Regions from separate parts of the Aquipseudomonas alcaligenes genome, predicted to be linked through region 1. Evidence: riboswitches for the same ligand, from Rfam matches in the RefSeq annotation. Region 1 holds a riboswitch; each other region holds the start of a gene.

Evidence for each region. A riboswitch is a leader RNA that binds a small molecule or an ion and turns the genes downstream of it on or off. The one in region 1 is predicted to bind cobalamin.
Region 2: it holds a riboswitch for cobalamin, as region 1 does, so the genes downstream of both, AAG092_RS08210 (TonB-dependent receptor domain-containing protein) here and AAG092_RS14750 (energy-coupling factor ABC transporter permease) in region 1, are expected to answer to the same signal.
Region 3: it holds a riboswitch for cobalamin, as region 1 does, so the genes downstream of both, cobW (cobalamin biosynthesis protein CobW) here and AAG092_RS14750 (energy-coupling factor ABC transporter permease) in region 1, are expected to answer to the same signal.
Region 4: it holds a riboswitch for cobalamin, as region 1 does, so the genes downstream of both, cobO (cob(I)yrinic acid a,c-diamide adenosyltransferase) here and AAG092_RS14750 (energy-coupling factor ABC transporter permease) in region 1, are expected to answer to the same signal.

The regions. Positions count from the first base shown of each region.
Region 1 covers NZ_CP154874.1:3,057,501-3,062,302, forward strand. The annotation lists gene AAG092_RS14730 (TetR/AcrR family transcriptional regulator) at 1-364, shown strand, start outside; gene AAG092_RS14735 (acyl-CoA dehydrogenase family protein) at 366-2,015, shown strand; gene AAG092_RS14740 (MFS transporter) at 2,008-3,087, opposite strand; gene AAG092_RS14745 (hypothetical protein) at 3,198-3,335, opposite strand; cobalamin riboswitch at 3,436-3,634, shown strand; gene AAG092_RS14750 (energy-coupling factor ABC transporter permease) at 3,688-4,368, shown strand; gene AAG092_RS14755 (hypothetical protein) at 4,375-4,802, opposite strand, start outside.
Region 2 covers NZ_CP154874.1:1,693,861-1,698,662, forward strand. The annotation lists gene AAG092_RS08200 (alpha/beta fold hydrolase) at 1-895, shown strand, start outside; gene dxs (1-deoxy-D-xylulose-5-phosphate synthase) at 977-2,881, shown strand; cobalamin riboswitch at 2,932-3,137, shown strand; gene AAG092_RS08210 (TonB-dependent receptor domain-containing protein) at 3,218-4,802, shown strand, end outside.
Region 3 covers NZ_CP154874.1:3,826,709-3,831,510, reverse strand. The annotation lists gene cobM (precorrin-4 C(11)-methyltransferase) at 1-580, opposite strand, end outside; gene AAG092_RS18590 (cobalamin biosynthesis protein) at 577-981, opposite strand; cobalamin riboswitch at 1,076-1,313, shown strand; gene cobW (cobalamin biosynthesis protein CobW) at 1,409-2,461, shown strand; gene cobN (cobaltochelatase subunit CobN) at 2,463-4,802, shown strand, end outside.
Region 4 covers NZ_CP154874.1:3,833,726-3,838,527, reverse strand. The annotation lists gene cbiB (adenosylcobinamide-phosphate synthase CbiB) at 1-61, opposite strand, end outside; gene bluB (5,6-dimethylbenzimidazole synthase) at 58-708, opposite strand; gene AAG092_RS18635 (cobyrinate a,c-diamide synthase) at 705-1,997, opposite strand; gene cobO (cob(I)yrinic acid a,c-diamide adenosyltransferase) at 2,113-2,724, opposite strand; cobalamin riboswitch at 2,833-3,039, opposite strand; gene AAG092_RS18625 (hypothetical protein) at 3,072-3,392, opposite strand; gene AAG092_RS18620 (class I SAM-dependent methyltransferase) at 3,397-4,059, opposite strand; gene AAG092_RS18615 (C40 family peptidase) at 4,056-4,571, opposite strand; gene AAG092_RS18610 (C40 family peptidase) at 4,649-4,802, opposite strand, start outside.

The sequences.
Region 1 (4,802 bases):
CCTGGCCGCCGGCCTCGAGCAGTTCGCCGCGCGTGCCTGGCACAGTCGGCGCCTGGCCTTCGCCCTGATCGCCGAGCCGGTCGACCCGGAAGTGGACGAGCAGCGCCTGCTGTTCCGCGAGGCCTACGCCGAGCTGTTCGTCGAGCTGCTCGAAGAGGGCGTGCGCGCCGGCGAATTCCGCGTCGAGCAGGTCAACCTGGTGGCCGCCTGCCTGGTCGGCGCCATCGCCGAGGCCCTGGTCGGCCCGCTCTCGCCGGCGGCCCGCGCGGCCCGCGACGCCGGCCAGCCGGCGGCGGACCTGGCCGGCGTCAGTCAAACCCTGATCACCTTCTGCCTGCGCGCCGTCGGCGCCCCGGAGTCCTGACATGTCCCTGCAGCAGTACGCGGAAACCCACGAAGTGTTCAACCAGGTGCCGAGCCTCGATGGCGCCAACCTGTACCGCCTCGACCTGCCGCTGCAGGAGTGGACCCGGCGCTTCGGCGGCGGCTGGGCCGAGGACCAGCTGCATGCCTACGGCGCCCTGGCCGGCGGTCCGCTGATGCAGGCCGGCTTCCTGGCCAACGAGAACAAGCCGGTGTTCAAGAGCCACGACCGCTACGGCAACCGCGTCGACCTGGTGGAGTTCCACCCGGCCTACCACGAGCTGATGCGCACGGCCATCGAGCACGGCATTCCCTCGCTGCCCTGGCGTGACCCGCGCGAAGGCGCCCAAGTGGCCCGCGCCGCGCTGAACTACCTGCACAACCAGCCGGAGGCCGGCAACGCCTGCCCGCTGACCATGACCTACGCTGCCGTGCCGGCGCTCAAGCTGCAGCCGAACCTGGCCGAGATCTGGCTGCCGAAGATCCTCGCCACCCAGTACGACCCGCGCAACGTCGGTATCGAGCAGAAGGCCGGGGTCACCATCGGCATGGCCATGACCGAGAAGCAGGGCGGCACCGACGTGCGTGCCAACACCACCAGGGCCCATGCGGTCGGCATCCCCGGCCCGGGCCAGGCCTACGAGCTGGTCGGCCACAAGTGGTTCTGCTCGGCGCCGATGTGCGACGCCTTCCTCACCCTGGCCTACACCGACAAGGGCCTGAGCTGCTTCCTGCTGCCGCGCCATCGCCCGGACGGCACGCGTAACCAGTTCTACATCCAGCGCCTGAAGAACAAGCTGGGCAACTGGGCCAACGCCTCCAGCGAGGTGGAGTTCCGTGGTGCCCTGGCCTGGATGGTCGGCGAGGAAGGCCGCGGCGTGCCGACCATCATCGAGATGGTTGCGCTGACCCGCTTCGACTGCATGATCGGCTCCAGCAGCCTGATGCGTCAGGCCCTGACCCAGGCCGCGCACCACTGCGCGCACCGCAAGGTCGGCGGCCGCGTGCTGGCCGAGCAGCCGCTGATGCAGAACGTGCTGGCCGACCTGGCCTTGGAGAGCGAGGCCGCCCTGGCCCTGACCATGCGCATGGGCAAGGCGCTGGACAACCCGCACATTGATCAGGAAGACAAGTTCGCCCGCCTGGTCACCGCCATCGGCAAGTACTGGATCTGCAAACGCGCGCCCGCGATGATCAACGAGGCCCAGGAGTGCATGGGCGGCGCCGGCTATGTCGAGGAAACCATCCTCCCGAGGCTGTACCGCGAGGCGCCGGTCAACTCGATCTGGGAAGGCTCGGGCAACGTGCAGTGCCTGGACGTGCTTCGTGCCCTGTCCAAGGAAGCGGGGGTACTCGACGCGCTGTTCGCCGAGCTGGGCGACGGCCACGGCGACGCGCGCCTGAAGGCGCACATCGGCAAGCTGCAGGCCGACTTCCGCGACACCGCCGACATCCAGTACCGCGCCCGCCAGCTCACCGAGGACGTGGCCGTGGCCCTGCAGGCCAAGCTGCTGCTGGAGGCCGGCAACGCCACGGTGAGCGACGCCTTTATCGCCAGCCGCCTGGGCGAGGGTGGCCGGGTCTACGGCACCCTGCCGCGCGGCATCGACGCCGAGGCGCTGCTGGCGCGCAGCACCCCGCACCTCACCTGAGCCGGGGCAGCGCTCGCCGCGCCAGCGGCAGGGCGCCCAGGGCCGCCACCACGAACAGGCTGGCGGCCAGGCACAGGGCCAGCGGCAGGCCCTGCGGGCCGACGTCCATCAGCGCACCGCTGAGCAGCGGGCCGAGCAGGCTGCCGACACCCCAGAGCAGGCCGACGCAGGCATTGGCGGTGACCAGGTCGGGGCCGCGAAAGTGCTGGCCGATCAGCCAGGGCAGGGCCAGGCCCAGGGCTAGCGTCAGCACCCCGCAGCCCAGGTGCAGGGCGCGCCGGTCGAGGCGGTCGGACAGCCAGCCCAGCGGCACCTGGAACAGCATGTCGCCGGCCAGGATCACGCTGGCCATCAGCGCCGCCACGCCCACCGCCCAGCCATGGCCGCTGGCGTACACCGGGAACAGCGACAGCACCACCGCATCGAAGAAGGCGAAGAACAGCACGCCCAGGCACAGCGCCGGGGCCACGCGGACGAAGCCGAGCAGGGAGAAGCGCCGCGGCCCCGCCTCGGTCGGCTCCGACCAGGCGGCCGGCAGGCTGTGCCAGACCAGCGCCAAGGCCAGCAGGTTGGCCAGCACCACCAGCAGCGCCGGCCAGGCGCTCTGCGCACCGAACAGGCCGATCATCGCCGGGCCGCCCAGCTGGCAGCCGGTGAAGCAGGCGGCGTAGAGCGCGACGACCTGGCCGCGCCGGCGTTCGTCGCACAGCTCGTTGACCCAGGATTCGCCGAGGATCACCAGCACGCCCATGCCGATGCCCAGCAGCAGGCGCGCGCCGGCCAGCAGCGCCAGCGGCGGTTCGGTCGGCAGCAGCGCGGCAGTGCCCAGCAGGCACAGGGCGAAACAGGCCAGGTACAGCCGGCGCCCGCTGTAGCGTCGGCTCAGGCGGCCGACCAGCAGGGCGGCGAGGATCATGCCGGCCGCCGGCAGCGCCGAGAAAAGGCCGATCAGCAGGCTGCCGGAGCCGCTCGCGTGCAGGCGCAGGGCCACCAGCGGCAGACTGGTGCCCATGCTCAGGCCGACCACGGACACGGCGAAGATCAGAACGGCGAGAAGCCAGGAAGAACGCATCGAATACTCCCACCCGCCAGCACCTGGCGGGTCTTGCAAGCATGAAAGACGGCTGCCCGCGAGTGCGCGGGCGAGACGGGGTCGGGACTCTGCGCGGGGCAGAGGCGCGTTCAGGCGGCGGGGGGAGAGAAGGTGAAGGCGAACAGTACGCTGCGCCGGCGGCGTTGCAGGGCGTCACGCGGCCAGGTGCGCGCCAGCAGCCGCGGGTCGGGCTGGGCGGAGCAGGGCAGGTGGGCGAGCGACGACATGGCGGCGGTGGACGGCGTGATCTGTAGGGCGCGCAGTCTAGGACGGGGCCTGGCCGGGGTCAATGCGTGGCGGACGGGCTGTCTTTTGCCGGCGCATGGCGCTAAGGTGGCCGCCGATGGTTCCGCCCCTCGGGCGGATGAAAAGGGAACAGGGTGCGGCGCGTGTCGCCAATGCCCTGGCTGCCCCCGCAACTGTAAGCGGCGAACGACGCCCACACGCCACTGGCCCGAACGGCTGGGAAGGCGGGCGAAGTGCCAAGCCGCGAGCCAGGAGACCTGCCATCGCCTGCGGGCGTTCGCGCCCATTCCTCCATCCGAACCGTCGCGCGGTGGGCGCGACCAAGGAACCCTCATGCACATCGAACCCGACGTCGTTGCCGGCGCCAAGCTCTTCCTCAGTTATGCCACCGCCGCAGGCGCCTTCGCGCTCACGGCCAAGCTCGCCCGCGACAGCCTGCGCGACAATGGCGGGGCAGCTGCCCTGGCCCTGCGCAGCCTGCTCACCACGGCCCTGGTGTTCTGCTTCTTCGAGGTCCTGCCGCACCATCCGGTGGGCGTCTCGGAAGTCCACCTGATCCTCGGCTCGACCCTGCTGCTGCTGTTCGGCGCCGGCGCCGCGGCCATCGGCCTGGCCGCCGGCCTGCTGCTGCAGGGCCTGCTGTTCGCCCCGTTCGACCTGCCGCAGTACGGCATGAACGTCACCACCCTGCTGTTGCCGCTGTGGGGTATCCACCTGCTGGCCCGGCGCATCATCCCGGCGCGCACCGCCTATGTGGACACCAGCTACAGGCAGGCCCTGGCGCTGTCCACCGCCTACCAGGGCGGCATCGTCGCCTGGGTGGCCTTCTGGGCCTTCTACGGCAACGGCTTCTCCGCCGAGAATCTGCTGTCCGTCGGCAGCTTCGGCCTGGCCTACATGAGCGTGATCCTGCTCGAGCCGCTGATCGACCTGGGTGTGCTGGCCGCCGCCAAGACCCTGGCCCGCTACAGCCAGGGACCGCTGTTCAACGTGCGCCTGCACCAGCCGGCCTGAGGTCGTTCAGCGCCGCTGCCAGAGCATCTCGCCGGTGTTGCTCTCGGTCACCAGGAAGGGCGCGCGGAAGCGGTAGCGCGCCGCCGGCTGGTACTCGCGCGCGCCCTTCAGCTGCACCAGCAGCAGGCCCTGCTCGCTGCGCCAGCGCCCGCTGTACTGCAGCTCGCCGGGGCGGTCGTAGCTCCACTCGCTGCCGCCGCTGACGCTGCGGCGCCACTGGTCGATGCTGCCGTCGGCGCGGATGCGCAGGGTGGTCACGCTGCCCGGCCCGCCCAGCGCCGCATCGCCGTCCTGCTCGTAGACCCAGGTGCCGACCAGGCTCGGGTCGTGGTCGGGGTCGGCCGGCGGTGGCGGCGGGGCGACCCGCTGGAACAGGCCTTCGCGCACCAGCGTCGCGCCGCTGGCGGGGTCGCGCGCGGCCAGGCTGGCGGCGA
Region 2 (4,802 bases), 1.4 Mb from region 1:
CGCCGGCCCCGAAGGCGGCCGCCCGATCTGGCTGCTGCACGGCTTTCCCGAGTGCTGGTACGCCTGGCATCCGCAGATCGAGGCGCTGGCCGCCGCCGGCTACCGGGTGTTCGCCCCGGAGATGCGCGGCTACGGCCAGAGCAGCGCGCCACGCGACCCGGCCGCCTACGACCTGCTGACCCTGTGTGGCGACATCCAGGGCGCCATGGACGCCCTCGGCCAGAGCGCCGTCGCCGTGGTCGGCCATGACTGGGGCGCGCCGGTGGCCTGGCACCTGGCCCTGCTGGAGCCCACGCGGGTGCAGGCCCTCGGCGCCCTGTCGGTGCCCTTCGGCGGGCGACCGAAACGCCCGGCCATCGAGATGATGCGCGAGGCCTACGCCGGGCGCTTCCACTACATCCTCTACTTCCAGCAGCCGGGGCTGGCCGAAGCCGAGCTGGACGCCGACATAGGCCGCAGCCTGCGCCTGCTGCTCGGTGGCCTGGAGGGTGCGCTGCTGCAGGACAAGCCGGCTGACGCCCGGTTGTTCGACGGCGCGGATGACCTGCCGCTGCCGGCCTGGTGCCCGCCCCAGCTGTTCGCCGTGTACGAGCGGACCTTCGCCGGCCGCGGCTTTTACGGCGCGCTGAACTGGTACCGCAACTTCGAGCGCAACTGGCAACGCACCGAGCACCTGGCCGCACTGCGGGTCGAGCAGCCGACCCTGTTCCTGCTCGGCGAGCGCGACCCGGTCGGCCGTTTCGAGGCACCGACCCTGGCGCGCATGGCGGCCAAGGTGCCGCGCCTGGAACAGCACCTGTTGCCCGGCTGCGGCCACTGGCTGCAAAGCGAGGACGGCGCGCGGGTCAGTGCGCTGCTGCTGGATTTCCTGGGGCGGCACTACGCCGCGGGCTGATCCGCTTACAGGGTGTTTGGGCTGTTCCCGGCGCTTCGGGTAAACTGCCGCATCTTTTGCACGCCCATAACGATTCGCCTGATGCCGACCACCTTCCACGAGATTCCGCGCGAGCGCCCCGCCACGCCCCTGCTCGACCGTGCCGAGACCCCGGACGGCCTGCGCCGCCTGGCGGAAAGCGAGCTGGAGACCCTCGCCGACGAGCTGCGCCAGTACCTGCTGTACAGCGTCGGCCAGACCGGCGGGCATTTCGGCGCCGGCCTCGGCGTGGTCGAGCTGACCATCGCCCTGCACTACATCTTCGACACCCCGGATGACCGCCTGGTGTGGGACGTCGGTCACCAGGCCTACCCGCACAAGATCCTCACCGGCCGCCGCGAGCGCATGGCCACCCTGCGCCAGAAGGACGGCCTGGCCGCCTTCCCGCGCCGCAGCGAGAGCGAGTACGACACCTTCGGCGTGGGCCACTCCAGCACCAGCATCAGCGCCGCCCTCGGCATGGCCATCGCCGCGCGCATGCAGGGTTCGCGGCGCAAGGCGGTGGCGGTGATCGGCGACGGCGCGCTGACCGCCGGCATGGCCTTCGAGGCGCTCAACCATGCGTCGGACGTCAAGGCCAACATGCTGGTCGTACTCAATGACAACGACATGTCGATCTCCAAGAACGTCGGCGGCCTGTCCAACTACCTGGCCAAGATCATCTCCAGCCGCACCTATTCGAGCATGCGCGAGGGCAGCAAGAAGATTCTTTCGCGCCTGCCCGGCGCCTGGGAGATCGCGCGCAAGGTCGAGGAGCACGCCAAGGGCATGCTGGTGCCCGGCACCCTGTTCGAGGAACTGGGCTGGAACTACGTCGGCCCGATCGACGGCCACGACCTGCCCACCCTGCTGGCCACCCTGCGCAACATGCGCGACCTGGAGGGCCCGCAGTTCCTCCACGTGGTGACCAAGAAGGGCAAGGGCTTCGCCCCGGCCGAGGCCGACCCGATCGGCTACCACGCCATCACCAAGCTGGAGCCGATCAACGCCCCGGTCGCGCCCAAGCAACCCTCCGGGCCCAAGTACTCCAGCGTGTTCGGCCAGTGGCTGTGCGATATGGCCGCCGAAGATCCGCGCCTGGTCGGCATCACCCCGGCGATGAAGGAAGGCTCGGACCTGGTGGCCTTCAGCGAGCGCTTCCCCGAACGCTACTTCGACGTGGCCATCGCCGAGCAGCATGCGGTGACCCTGGCCGCCGGCATGGCCTGCGACGGCGCCAAGCCGGTGGTGGCGATCTACTCCACCTTCTTGCAGCGCGCCTACGACCAGCTGATCCATGACGTGGCGGTGCAGAATCTCGACGTGCTGTTCGCCATCGACCGCGCCGGCCTGGTCGGCGAAGACGGCCCGACCCATGCCGGCAGCTTCGACATCTCCTACCTGCGCTGCATCCCCGGCATGCTGATCGCCACGCCCAGCGACGAGAACGAGCTGCGCCAGCTGCTGACCACCGGCTACCACTTCCAGGGCCCGGCAGCCGTGCGTTATCCGCGTGGCAGCGGCCCCAACGCGCCCATCGACCCGGCACTGGACAGTGTCGAGATCGGCAAGGCGGTGCTGCGTCGCCAGGGCCAGGGCGTGGCCCTGCTGGTCTTCGGCGTGCAGCTGGCCGAGGCCCTGCGCGTGGGCGAAAGCCTGGATGCCACGGTGGTCGACATGCGCTTCGTCAAACCGCTGGACGAGGCCCTGCTGCGCGAACTGGCGGCCAGCCACGCGCTGCTGGTGACCATCGAGGAAAACGCCGTGATGGGCGGCGCAGGCTCAGCGGTCAGCGAGTTCCTCGCCGCCGAGAACCTGGTCAAGCCGCTGCTGCACCTGGGCCTGCCCGATTACTACGTGGAGCACGCCAAGCCGGCGCAGATGCTCGCCGAGTGCGGCCTGGACCTGGCCGGCATCGAGGCGGCCGTCCGTCGCCGCCTGCAGCAACTTGAGCAAAGCTCAAGCTGAGGCACGCTAAACTTGCTTGAGCTTCAACACGCCGTGCACTAAGGTGCGCGGCGTTTTCTTTTCCATCAGGTGCGCCGGTCAATGCCGGCGATAATCGGGAAGCCGGTGCGCTCCATGAGCAATCCCGGCGCTGCCCCCGCAACGGTAATCGATCGCAGCCCTGCTGCAGATCCGCGCAACAGCCACTGGGTCAACCGGGAAGGCGCGCGGAGCGGAATCGAGAGCCCGGAGACCGGCCTGACGGATTCGACTGGTGTTGCGGAGGGCCGCACCGTCAGGCGCCGCCGTGCGCCTGCTTTCTGCCCTCCTCGAAGTCTTTGTCTTTGAGGAACCCCGATGAAACTGTCCCACACCCTGCCTCTCTCGGCGCTGAGCCTGGCTCTGCTGCCTGCTGGTCTCGCGCTGGCCGCCGGCCAGGACGCCGCGCTCAAGCTGCCCGAGACGCTGATCAGCGCCAACCGCGACGTGCAGCAACGCGATGCCAGCAGCACGGCGAGCACCGTATTCACCCGCGCCGACATCGAACGCCTGCAGCCGGCCTCGGTCAGTGACCTGCTGCGCCGCGCCCCCGGCGTGCAGGTGACCGACAATAGTGCCGGCAGCCTGGCCAGCCTGTATATCCGCGGCACCAAGTCGGCACAGAGCCTGGTGCTGGTAGACGGCATGCGCATCGCCTCGGCCAGCTCCGGCGACAGCAACCTGCAGTTCCTCAATGTCGACCAGATCGAGCGCGTCGAAGTGCTGCGCGGCCCACGCTCGGCGGTGTACGGTGCCGACGCCATCGGCGGCGTGGTGCAGATCTTCACCCGCCGCAGCGCTGGCGAGGGCCTGCAGCCCTTCGTACGCATGAGCTATGGCAGCAACGACAGCTGGCGACGCAGCGCCGGACTCTCCGGCGGCGACCAGCAGACCCGCTTCAGCCTGGCCGGTAGCCTCGACGAGAGCGACGGCATCGATCGCACCGGCATCTCCTACGACTCCGACCAGGACCACGACGCCTACCGCAACAAGGCCTTCAGCCTGAGCCTGAGCCACAGCTTCAGCGAACAGCTGGAAGCCGGCGTCAACGTCCTCGACCAGCGCGGCCGTACCGAGTTCGACAACCCCTTCGGCCGTTTCGACATGACCACCTTCGAGTCGGTCGGCCAGGAGCCCTACAGCGACTTCACCCTCAGCAGCGTGTCCAGCTACCTGGACGCGCAGGTCAACGACCTGTGGAGCAGCCGCCTGGAAGTCGGCCACAGCGAGAACCGCGAGGAAAGCCTGGACAAGCTCAGCGACGAGCGTGGCGTGTTCAACACCTATCGCGACTCGGTGAACTGGCTCAACACCCTGGCCCTGAGCGACAGCCACGGCCTGCTGCTGGGTGGCGAGTGGTACGAGGATCAGCTCAACAGCAACACCGCCTTCGCCGAGCAGCAGCGCTGGAACCAGGCCGCGTTTGTCCAGCATCGCTATGAGAGCGAGCACTTCTCCACCGAGCTGGGCGTACGCCACGACAAGAACGAGCAGTTCGGCAGCGAGAATACCTGGAGCGGCGCCCTGACCCTGCCGCTGAACGCCGGCAATGACCTGGTGCTGTCGTACAGCGAGGGCTTCCGCGCGCCGACCTTCAACGATCTCTACTACCCGGACTACAGCAACCCGGACCTCAAGCCCGAGCACTCGAAAAGCTATGAGCTGCAGTGGCGCAGCCAACTGGCCGAGCGCACACGCCTGGAGGCCTCGCTGTATCGCACCGATATCGAGGACGCGATCGCCAGCGACCAGAACTTCATCCCGCAGAACATCGCCGAAGCCCGCATCCACGGCTTCGAGGCCAACCTGCAGCAGGAGCTGTTCGGCTGGCAGGGCCAGCTCGGCATCGCCTTCGTCGATCCGCGCGACCGCGACAGCGGCCACACCCTCAATCGCCGTGCCC
Region 3 (4,802 bases), 770 kb from region 1:
GCCAGCTGGCGCGGTACACCACGGCGATCGGGCAGTCGGGGCCGTAGTACGGCAACAGCTCGTCAACAATGCGCGGCAGGTGCTGCACGCCGAGGTGGATGGCCAGGGTCGCGCGGTGGCTGGCCAGAGCGCCCAGCTCCTCCCCCGCCGGCATCGGCGAATTGTGCCCGTAGCGGGTGAGGATCACCGTCTGCGCCACCTCCGGCAGGGTCAGCTCGGCCTCCAACAGCGCCGCGCAGGCGGCGGTCGCGGTGACCCCGGGGATGATCTCGAAGGGAATGTTCAGCGCGCGCAGCTCGCGGATCTGCTCGCCGATGGCGCCATACAGCGAGGGGTCACCGGAATGCACGCGGGCCACATCCTGGCCTCGCGCATGGGCCTCGGCCAGCAGCGCGATGATCTGCGACAGGTGCAGTTCGGCGGTATTCACCACCTGCTCGGCCTGGTGCCAGTCGAGCACGGCCGCCGGCACCAGCGAGCCGGCATAGACGATCACCGGGCAGCTGCGGATCAGGCGCTGGCCCTTGACGGTGATCAGCTCGGGGTCGCCGGGGCCGGCGCCGATGAAATAGACGGTCATGCACAGGGCTCCGAATCGATGCGCGCCAGGGCGCAGGTGGCATTGGCGCTGCGCAGGCGCGGGCCGAGCAGCTGCGCCCGCCCCAGGCGTGCGGCGGCGGCCAGAGCGCTGGGCTCGGCCACCGCCGGGCTGCCGGCCACTTGCTGGGTCAGCGGCTTGGCCTCGGCCTGCCCGGCGAATGCCAGCAGCGCCTCGGCCGCCACATGTTCCAGCGGTAGCCGCAGGCGTTCGGCCAGGGCCTGCAGGCCAGGCTCGTCACGCTTGTGCGCGCTGCTGGCCAGCCCGACCAGTTCGTCCAGCTGCCGGCCGTGGGCAGCCAGGCACTGCTGCAGCAGCGCCTGCAGTTCGTCCACCGGACAACCGCGCCGGCAGCCGAACCCGGCAATCAGGCGAATCGGCATGGGCACTCCCGCTGCGAGCCAAAAGGCCGCGTAGCTCAGCACGCGCGCCGATGCGGGTCAACCGCACGGTTGACCGCTTTCCGGCCGCTGCGTAGCCTTGCGCCCTTTCCGAGGTTCTTCTTCGCCCGACGAAGAAGCTAAGAGGGAACAGGGTTCATGCCCTGGCTGCCCCCGCAACTGTGAACGGATGACGTCCTTCGACATGCCACTGCCCTGACGGGTGGGAAGGCGAAGGATAGAGCCCGAGCCCCCTATGATCTCGCCAGAGATCGCAGGAGGCTTTCGGCCTCACGCCGTGAGCCAGGAGACCTGCCTCGTGAAAGTGTTCGACAACCGGGCGGGGTGATCCGGTGGTGTTCGGCCCTCGCTCGCCTGCGGGAGCCCCGCCCTGCCCGTCCGTCCATTTTCCCGACGCAGCAGGGCCGCCATGCACACTCTCGCCAAACTCCCCGTCACCATCGTCACCGGCTTTCTCGGTGCCGGCAAAACCACCCTGCTGCGCCATCTGCTGAGCCACGCGGGCGGGCGGCGCATCGCAGTGATCGTCAACGAGTTCGGCGAGCTGGGCATCGACGGCGCCATCCTCAAGCAGTGCTCCATCGGCTGCAGCGAGGAAGAAGCCGAGGGCCGCATCTTCGAGCTGGCCAACGGCTGCCTGTGCTGCACCGTGCAGGAAGAGTTCTTCCCGGTGATGCGTGAGCTGGTGGCGCGTCGCGGCGAGCTCGACCATATCCTCATCGAAACCTCCGGCCTGGCCCTGCCCAAGCCGCTGGTACAGGCCTTCAACTGGCCGGAAATCCGCACCGCCTGCACCGTGGATGCGGTGATCACCGTGGTCGACAGCCCGGCCGTGGCTGCCGGCACCTTCGCCGCCTTCCCTGAGCAGGTGGACGCCCAGCGCCAGCAGGACCCGAACCTCGACCACGAGTCGCCGCTGCACGAGCTGTTCGCCGACCAGCTGGCCAGCGCTGACCTGGTGCTGCTGAACAAGACCGACCTGCTGGATGCCGATGCACTGGCCGCCGTGCGCGCCGAAGTGGCCGAGGAACTGCCGCCGGCGGTCAAGGTGATCGAGGCCCAGGGCGGTGAGCTGCCGCTGGAGGTGCTGCTCGGCCTGAACTGCGAGACCGAGCTGCATATCGACAGCCGACGCACTCATCATGACGAGGAAGACGAGGACCACGACCACGACGAGTTCGACGCCTTCGACGTCGTGCTGCCGGAAGCCGAGGAAGCGCGCCTGCTGGCCGCTCTCAAGGACGCCGTGGCCAAGCACGGCATCCTGCGCGTCAAGGGCTTCGCCGCCATCCCCGGCAAGGCCATGCGCCTGCTGGTGCAGGGCGTCGGCCAGCGCTTCGACCGCCACTTCGACCGCGCCTGGGGTGCAGACGAAGCGCGGCAGACGCGCCTGGTACTGATCGGCCAGGACCTCGACCGCACCGCCATCGAGGCGGAGCTGAAGGCCGCACTGGCCGGCTGACATGCACCTGCTCCGCGCCCAGGCCGGCGTCACCCTGCCGGCCGACAGCATCGCCGACCTCGGCCAGACCCCGGCCGAGCTGGTGATCCTCTGCACCGGTGACTCGCACCTCTCCTTGCTGGCCGAGGTGGCGCGCGAGCTGCCCGCGGATTTCCCCAGCCTGCGCCTGGCCAGCCCGGCGCAGCTGCCCAACCATGCTTCGGTGGATTTCTACGTCGAGCAGGTGCTGCGCCACGCCAGGGTCATCCTGATCTCGGTACACGGCGGCGTCAGCTACTGGCGCTACGGCATCGAACGTGTGGTCGAGCTGGGCCGCCTGGGCGCCACCATCATCCTGGTGCCGGGCGACGACCGCGCCGATCCCGAGCTGAGCGAACTGAGCAACGTGGCAAGCGAGAACAGCCAGCGCCTGTGGCAATACCTGCGCCAGGGCGGCGCGGACAATGCGCGCCATCTGCTGCACTGCATCGCCAGCCGCTGGCTGCAGCGCGATTATCCGTGGAGCGAGCCGCGCACTCTGCCGCGCACGCTGATCCATCACCCGCGCCATACTGAGGCAACCCTCGATCACTGGCGCGCCGACTGGCAGCCGGACCAGCCGGTGGCAGCGCTGCTGTTCTACCGCGCCCAGGTACAGGCCGGTAATACCGCCTTCGTCGACGTCTTCTGCCAGCGCCTGCAGGCCCAGGGCCTCAACCCGCTGCCGATTGCCGTGGCCAGTCTCAAGGAAGCCGAATGCCTGGCGCAGGCCGAGGCCTGGCTGGACCAGGCCGAAGCGGCGGTGATCCTCAACACCACCGGCTTCGCCCAGTCCAACCCGGATGCGCCACAGGAACGGCCATTCCGCCGCGACGTACCGGTGCTGCAGGCGCTTTGCGCCCTGGACAGCGAAGAGCAGTGGCAGGCCAGCGCCCAGGGCCTGGGCCCGCGCGACCTGGCCATGCATATCGCCCTGCCCGAGCTGGACGGTCGCCTGATCACCCGGCCGATCAGCTTCAAGGGCGTGGCCGCGCGCAGCGAACGCAGCCAGAGCGACGTGGTGCGCTATCGCCCGCACCTGCCGGGCATGGACTTCGTCGCCGAGCTGGCACGACGCTGGTCCCAGCTTGCCGCCAAGGCCAGCGCCGACAAGCGCGTCGCCCTGATCCTGGCCAACTACCCGACCCGCGACGGCCGCATCGGCAACGGCGTCGGCCTGGACACCCCGGCCGCCGCGCTGAATATCCTGCGCGCCCTGCAGCAGCAGGGTTATCCGGTTGAGGGACTGCCGAACGACGGCACCACGCTGATCCACCAGTTGCTCGGCGGTGTGACCAACGATCTGGACAATCTCGACCTGCGCCCCTGCGCCCAGAGCCTGGCGCTGGACGACTACCAGCACTGGTTCGCCAGTCTGCCCGAGGCCAATCAGCGCGCCGTGACCGAGCGCTGGGGCCAGCCCGAACAGGACCCGATGTACCGCAGCGGCCGCCTGATGATCGCCGGCCTGCGCTTCGGCCTGACTTTCGTCGGCATCCAGCCGGCGCGCGGCTATCAACTCGACGCCGCGGCGGTGTACCACGACCCGGACCTGGTGCCGCCACACGGCTACCTGGCCTTCTACTGCTGGCTGCGCACCACGTTCGCCGTCGACGCGCTGATCCATGTCGGCAAGCACGGCAACCTGGAGTGGCTGCCAGGCAAGAGCGTTGGCCTGTCCGAGGCCTGCTGGCCGAGTGCGATTCTCGGCCCGCTACCCAACCTCTACCCCTTTATCGTCAACGACCCCGGCGAAGGCGCCCAGGCCAAGCGCCGCACGCAGGCGGTGATCCTCGACCACCTGATGCCACCACTGACCCGCGCCGAGAGCTATGGCCCGCTGCGCGATCTGGAGCGCCTGGCCGACGAATACTACGAGGCCAGCCAGCTCGACCCGCGCCGCGCCCTGGAGCTGCGCGGCGAAATCCAGCGCAAGGTGCGCGAAGCCAGCCTCGACCGCGAGCTGGGCCTGCAGGTCAATGACGACCCGGACAGCTGGTTGCCACAGCTGGACGCCTACCTGTGCGACCTCAAGGAATCGCAGATCCGCGACGGCCTGCACTGCTTCGGCGAATCGCCGAGTGGGCGCCTGCGTCGCGACACCCTGCTCTCCCTGGTGCGCATCCCCCGTGGCGACGGCCAGGGCCGGCATGCCAGCCTGTTGCGCGCGTTGGCCCAGGACCTGGCTCTGGACTTCGACCCGCTGGGTGGCGAGCCGGCCGAACCCTGGAACGGACCACGCCCGGATTGCCTGTTACCCCTGAGCGTTGAGCCCTGGCGCAGCCGTGGCGACACCCGCGAGCGCCTGGAACTGCTCGCCCTG
Region 4 (4,802 bases), 780 kb from region 1:
GCGGCTCGCCGAGCCAGGCGTCCAGGCCGACGCCGGCCAGGGCGGACAGTGCGACACTCACGAGCGCTGCCCCCAGCGGTCGCTGAACACCAGTTCGTCCAGCGCCTGCTCGCGGGCCCAGCCTTCCTGCACCAACATCGGCTTGTCGTAGAACTCGCTCACCGGGCCCAGACAGAGCACCGCCACCGGTTGGCTACCCGCCGGCATGCCGAGCAACTCGGCCAAGGCGACAGGATCGAACAGCGACACCCAGCCCATCCCCAGCCCCTCGGCACGCGCCGCCAGCCAGAGGTTCTGCAGGGCGCAGGCGAGCGAGGCCAGGTCCATCTGCGGCAGGGTGCGACGGCCGAACACATGAGCCTCGCGACCGTCCATCAGGGCCGCCACCAGCAGCTCGGCACAGTCGCGAATGCCCTCGACCTTGAGCCGCATGAACTCGTCGCTGCGCTCGCCCAGGGCCTCGGCGGTACGCACACGCTCGGCCTCGACCAGGCCATGGATGGCGTCCCGAAGTTCGGGCCGGGTGATGCGGATAAAGCGCCAGGGCTGCATCAGGCCGACGCTCGGTGCCTGGTGCGCCGCCTGCAGCAGCCGGGCCAGCAGCTCCGGGGCTACCTCGCCGCCGGCGAAATGGCGCATGTCGCGGCGCTCGGCAATGGCGCGGTACACCGCGGCGCGTTCCTCGGGGCTGAAGGCGTGGTCGGTCATGGCAGCAACAGCTCGGCCGCCGCCCGTGGGTTGGACGGCAGGTAGAAGTGGATGTAGGAGGCGGTCAGGCGCCCCAGGCGGTACACCGCCTCGGCCACCGGCTTGCCATTCGGGCAAACGCCCCGGGCCAGCGGCGCCAGGGCGCAGTCCAGCACGGAATGGTGGTAAGTATGCCCGCGCAGGGCCCCTTCCGGCAGCTCCACCTGCTGCAGGGCCAGCGCGGCCAGGCGCGGCTGCAGGCGCGCGCTGCCGGGCAGCAGGCCGAGCAGCTCGGCGCTGGCGCCCTGTTTGTCGGTCAGGGCCTCGAGCAGATAGAGCATGCCGCCGCACTCGGCGAGGATCGGCTTGCCGGCGTCATGGTGCGCGCGGATGGCCCGCAGCATTGGCCGGTTATCGGCCAGCGCCTGCAGGTGCAGCTCGGGGTAGCCGCCGGGCAGGTAGAGGCTATCGACATCCGGCAGCGCCGCATCGGCAAGCGGCGAGAAGAACCGTAGCTCGGCGCCCAGCGCGCGCAACAGGTCGAGGTTGGCCTGGTAGAGGAAGGCGAAGCTGGTGTCGCGCGCCACGCCGATGCGCACACCGGCCAACAGCGGCTCGATGCACGGGTCGTCCGCGGCGGCGAAGTTCACCGCCTCGGGCAGCACCTCGCCGGCGCTGGCCAGCAGGGCATCGGCGGCGGCGTCCAGGCGCGCATCGAGGTCGGCCAGCTCCTCGGCCTGGATCAGCCCCAGGTGGCGGCGTGGCAGCTCCAGTGCGGCCGAGCGCGGCAGACCGCCGAACCAGCGGATCGAGGGCGGCAGGCTGGCCTGCAGGATGCCGTTGTGGCGCTCGCTGCCGGTGCGGTTGGCCAGCACCCCGGCGAACGGCAGATCGGCCTGGAAATGCGCCAGGCCGTAGGCCAGGGCGGCAAAGGTCTGGGCCATGGCGCCGGCGTCGATCACCCCGAGCACCGGTATGCCGAAACGGCGCGCCAGGGCAGCGGCCGAGGGCTGGCCGTCGAACAGACCCATGACCCCTTCGATAAGAATCAGGTCGGCCTCCTGCGCCGCCTGCCCGAGCAGACGCCGGCACTCGTCCTCGCCGACCATCCACAGGTCCAGCTGGTACACCGGCGCGCCGCTGGCACGGGCGAGAATCATCGGATCAAGGAAGTCCGGGCCGCACTTGAACACCCGCACGCGGCGCCCGGCGCGGCGGTGCAGGCGTGCCAGGGCGGCGGTGACGGTGGTCTTGCCCTGGCCGGAGGCAGGCGCGGCGATCAGCAGGGCCGAGCAACTGCGAGTGGTCATTGCCCTCTCCCCCGGCCCCTCTCCCATAAATGGGAGAGGGGAGTAGTACGCGAAAGCTTCAGGCTCATATCTCCCTCTCCCGCGTGCGGGAGAGGGCTGGGGAGAGGGTAGCGAGTCAAAACTCGACCCCCTTCTGCGCCTTCACTCCGGCCTTGAAGGCATGCTTGACCAGCGCCATCTCGGTCACCGTATCCGCCGCCTCGACCAGCTCCGGCAGGGCGCCGCGCCCGGTCACCACCACGTGCTGCAGCAGCGGCCGCGCCTCGATGTCGGCGAGCACCTGGTCGAACTGCAGGTAGCCATACTTGAGGGCGATGTTCAGCTCGTCCAGCACCACCAGGCCGATGCCTTCGTCGGCCAGCAGGCGCTGCGCCACCTGCCAGGCCTCGCCGGCCATGGCAATATCGCGCTGGCGGTCCTGGGTCTCCCAGGTGAAGCCCTCGCCCATCACGAACCACTGCACCTCATCGGGAAAGCGGCGGAAGAAGGCCTCCTCGCCGGTGCTGGCGGCGCCCTTGATGAACTGCACCACGCCGACCTTCATGCCGTGGCCGAGGGCGCGGGCGACCATGCCGAAGGCCGAGCTGCTCTTGCCCTTGCCGTTGCCGGCATGCACCAGCAGCAGGCCGTACTCGTCCTGGGCCTGGGCGATCTTCGCGTCGATCAGGGCTTTCTTGCGCTGCATGCGCGCCTGGTGGCGGGCGTCGCGTTCTGCCGATTCGGCCATGCCGCTCTCCTGTCCGGCCCAGGGGCCAGGCATTGGGTGTCGAAAGGCAGAAGACGGACGCACGCAGGAAGGGCCGCAGGCCCTGCCCACCCGCAAAGCCCGCCGCAATGCCGTGGAAGCGCGACAGGCCGGTCTCCGGGCTCGTGAGCCAGGCCATTGGCCTGCGGGTCGCGCCTTCCCGTGCCAAGGCACAGTGGCGTAGGCGACCCTTGTCTCACCTACCGTTGCGGGGGCAGCGCCGGCTTGAATGGACCGGCTTCCCTGTTTCACCCCTCGGCCACGCATGGCGGGGGCACCTGTTGCAGGCGCGCAGGGTAGAGGCTGGGGGCGGGAGCGTCAACGCGTGCTCAGAAGCGCGGGGTGAAACCGGCCGGCTTGCTCGCCAGCCAGGCGACGAAGGTGCGCAGGCGCTCGTCGGCCAACAGGGCCTCGCGGCTGTTGTAGGTCAGCGCCAGCTCCTTCTCGTCGAACAGCCGGTGGATCTGGTTGTGGCAGGCGCGGCAGACCCACAGGGTGGCGGTGATGCGCTCGGCCCTGGCGAAGCGCTTCTGCACATAAGGCTTGTCGTGCAGGGCCTTGGGAATCAGGTGATGGCGGGTCAGCGGCAGCCGGCGGGCACACAGCTCGCAGGCCTCCGGCTGCGGCGGCAGGCGGATCGGCTCGGCCATGGCCTCAGCGCTTGCGACAGAGGGTCAGGCCATCGCCCAGCGGCAGCAGGCTGAGGTCGATGCGCGTGTCGCGGCGCAGGCCGCGGTTGAGCGCCTGGATGGCGCGGGTGTCCTGGCTTTCCGGGTTCGGCTCCAGCACCCGGCCGCTCCACAGCACGTTGTCGAACAGGATCAGCCCGCCCTGGCGCACCAGCACCAGGGCATGCTCCAGGTACACCGGATAGTTGGCCTTGTCGGCATCGATGAAGATCAGGTCGAAGCTCTCGGCCTGGCCGCCGCGCTCCAGCGCATTGAGGGTCTCTAGCGCCGGCGCCAAGCGCAGCTCGATGCGCTCGGCCACACCCGCCTCGTACCAGTAGCGCTCGGCGATGGCGTTGTACTCGCCGGGCAGGTCGCAGCAGATCAGGCGACCGTCCGCCGGCAGGGCCTGGGCCATGCACAGCGCGCTGTAGCCGGTGAAGGTGCCGATCTCGAGGATCCGGCGGGCGCCGGTCAGCTGCACCAGCAGGGCCATGAACTGGCCCTGCTCGGGGGCGATCTGCCAGCGCGCCATGGGCAGCTGCGCGGTTTCCTCGCGCAGGCGCTTGAGCAGCGGCGACTCGCGCAGGGAAACATCCAGCAGGTACTGGTAGAGGGCGTCGTCGAGATTCAGCGTGCGATTGGTCATGGCTGGCGCGCCAGCTGACGGGCGGCCAGCACCCGCTTGGCGCCCAGGTAGCTCTTCTGCCAGTAGGTCTGGCTCAGGTAGTCCAGGCGCACGGTGCCGCCGCTGGACGGCGCATGCACGAAGCGCCCCTCGCCGACGTAGATGCCGGCATGGCTGACCTGGCCACCGCCATTGGTGGCGAAGAACACCAGGTCGCCGCTCTGCAGCTGGTCACGCCCGACGCTGGGCGCGCGCACATGGATCATTTCGCGGGTCGAGCGCGGCAGGGCGATGCCGGCCGAGTTGCGGTAGACGTAGCCGATCAGGCCACTGCAGTCGAAGCCGCTCTCCGGGGTATTGCCGCCGTAGCGATACGGCGTGCCGACCAGGCCGATGGCGCTGATCAGCACGTCGTCGGCACTGCCATCCACGATCGGGAAGGGGTTGCTGGGTTCTTCGGCGGGAGGGTTGCCGGCGCAGGCGGTGAGCAGCGCGGCGAGGGCTAGCAGGGAAAGGCGAGCCGTGAAATGCATGGGCGGGCGTCCTGGCCGGGATGCGCCCTACTCTGCCGGCTCATGGGCGTAGGCGCAAGGCCCACGCCCATGGCGGATCAGCGATGCAGCGCTGCGGGGGCGGCGCCCGACTGCTCCGGAGCCAGGGCCAGCACGCGCTTGGCTTCCATGTAGCTGCGCTTCCAGTAGCTGTCTTCCAGGCTGTCGATGCGCACGCCGCCGCTGCGGCTGCTGCTGGAATGGATGAACTGG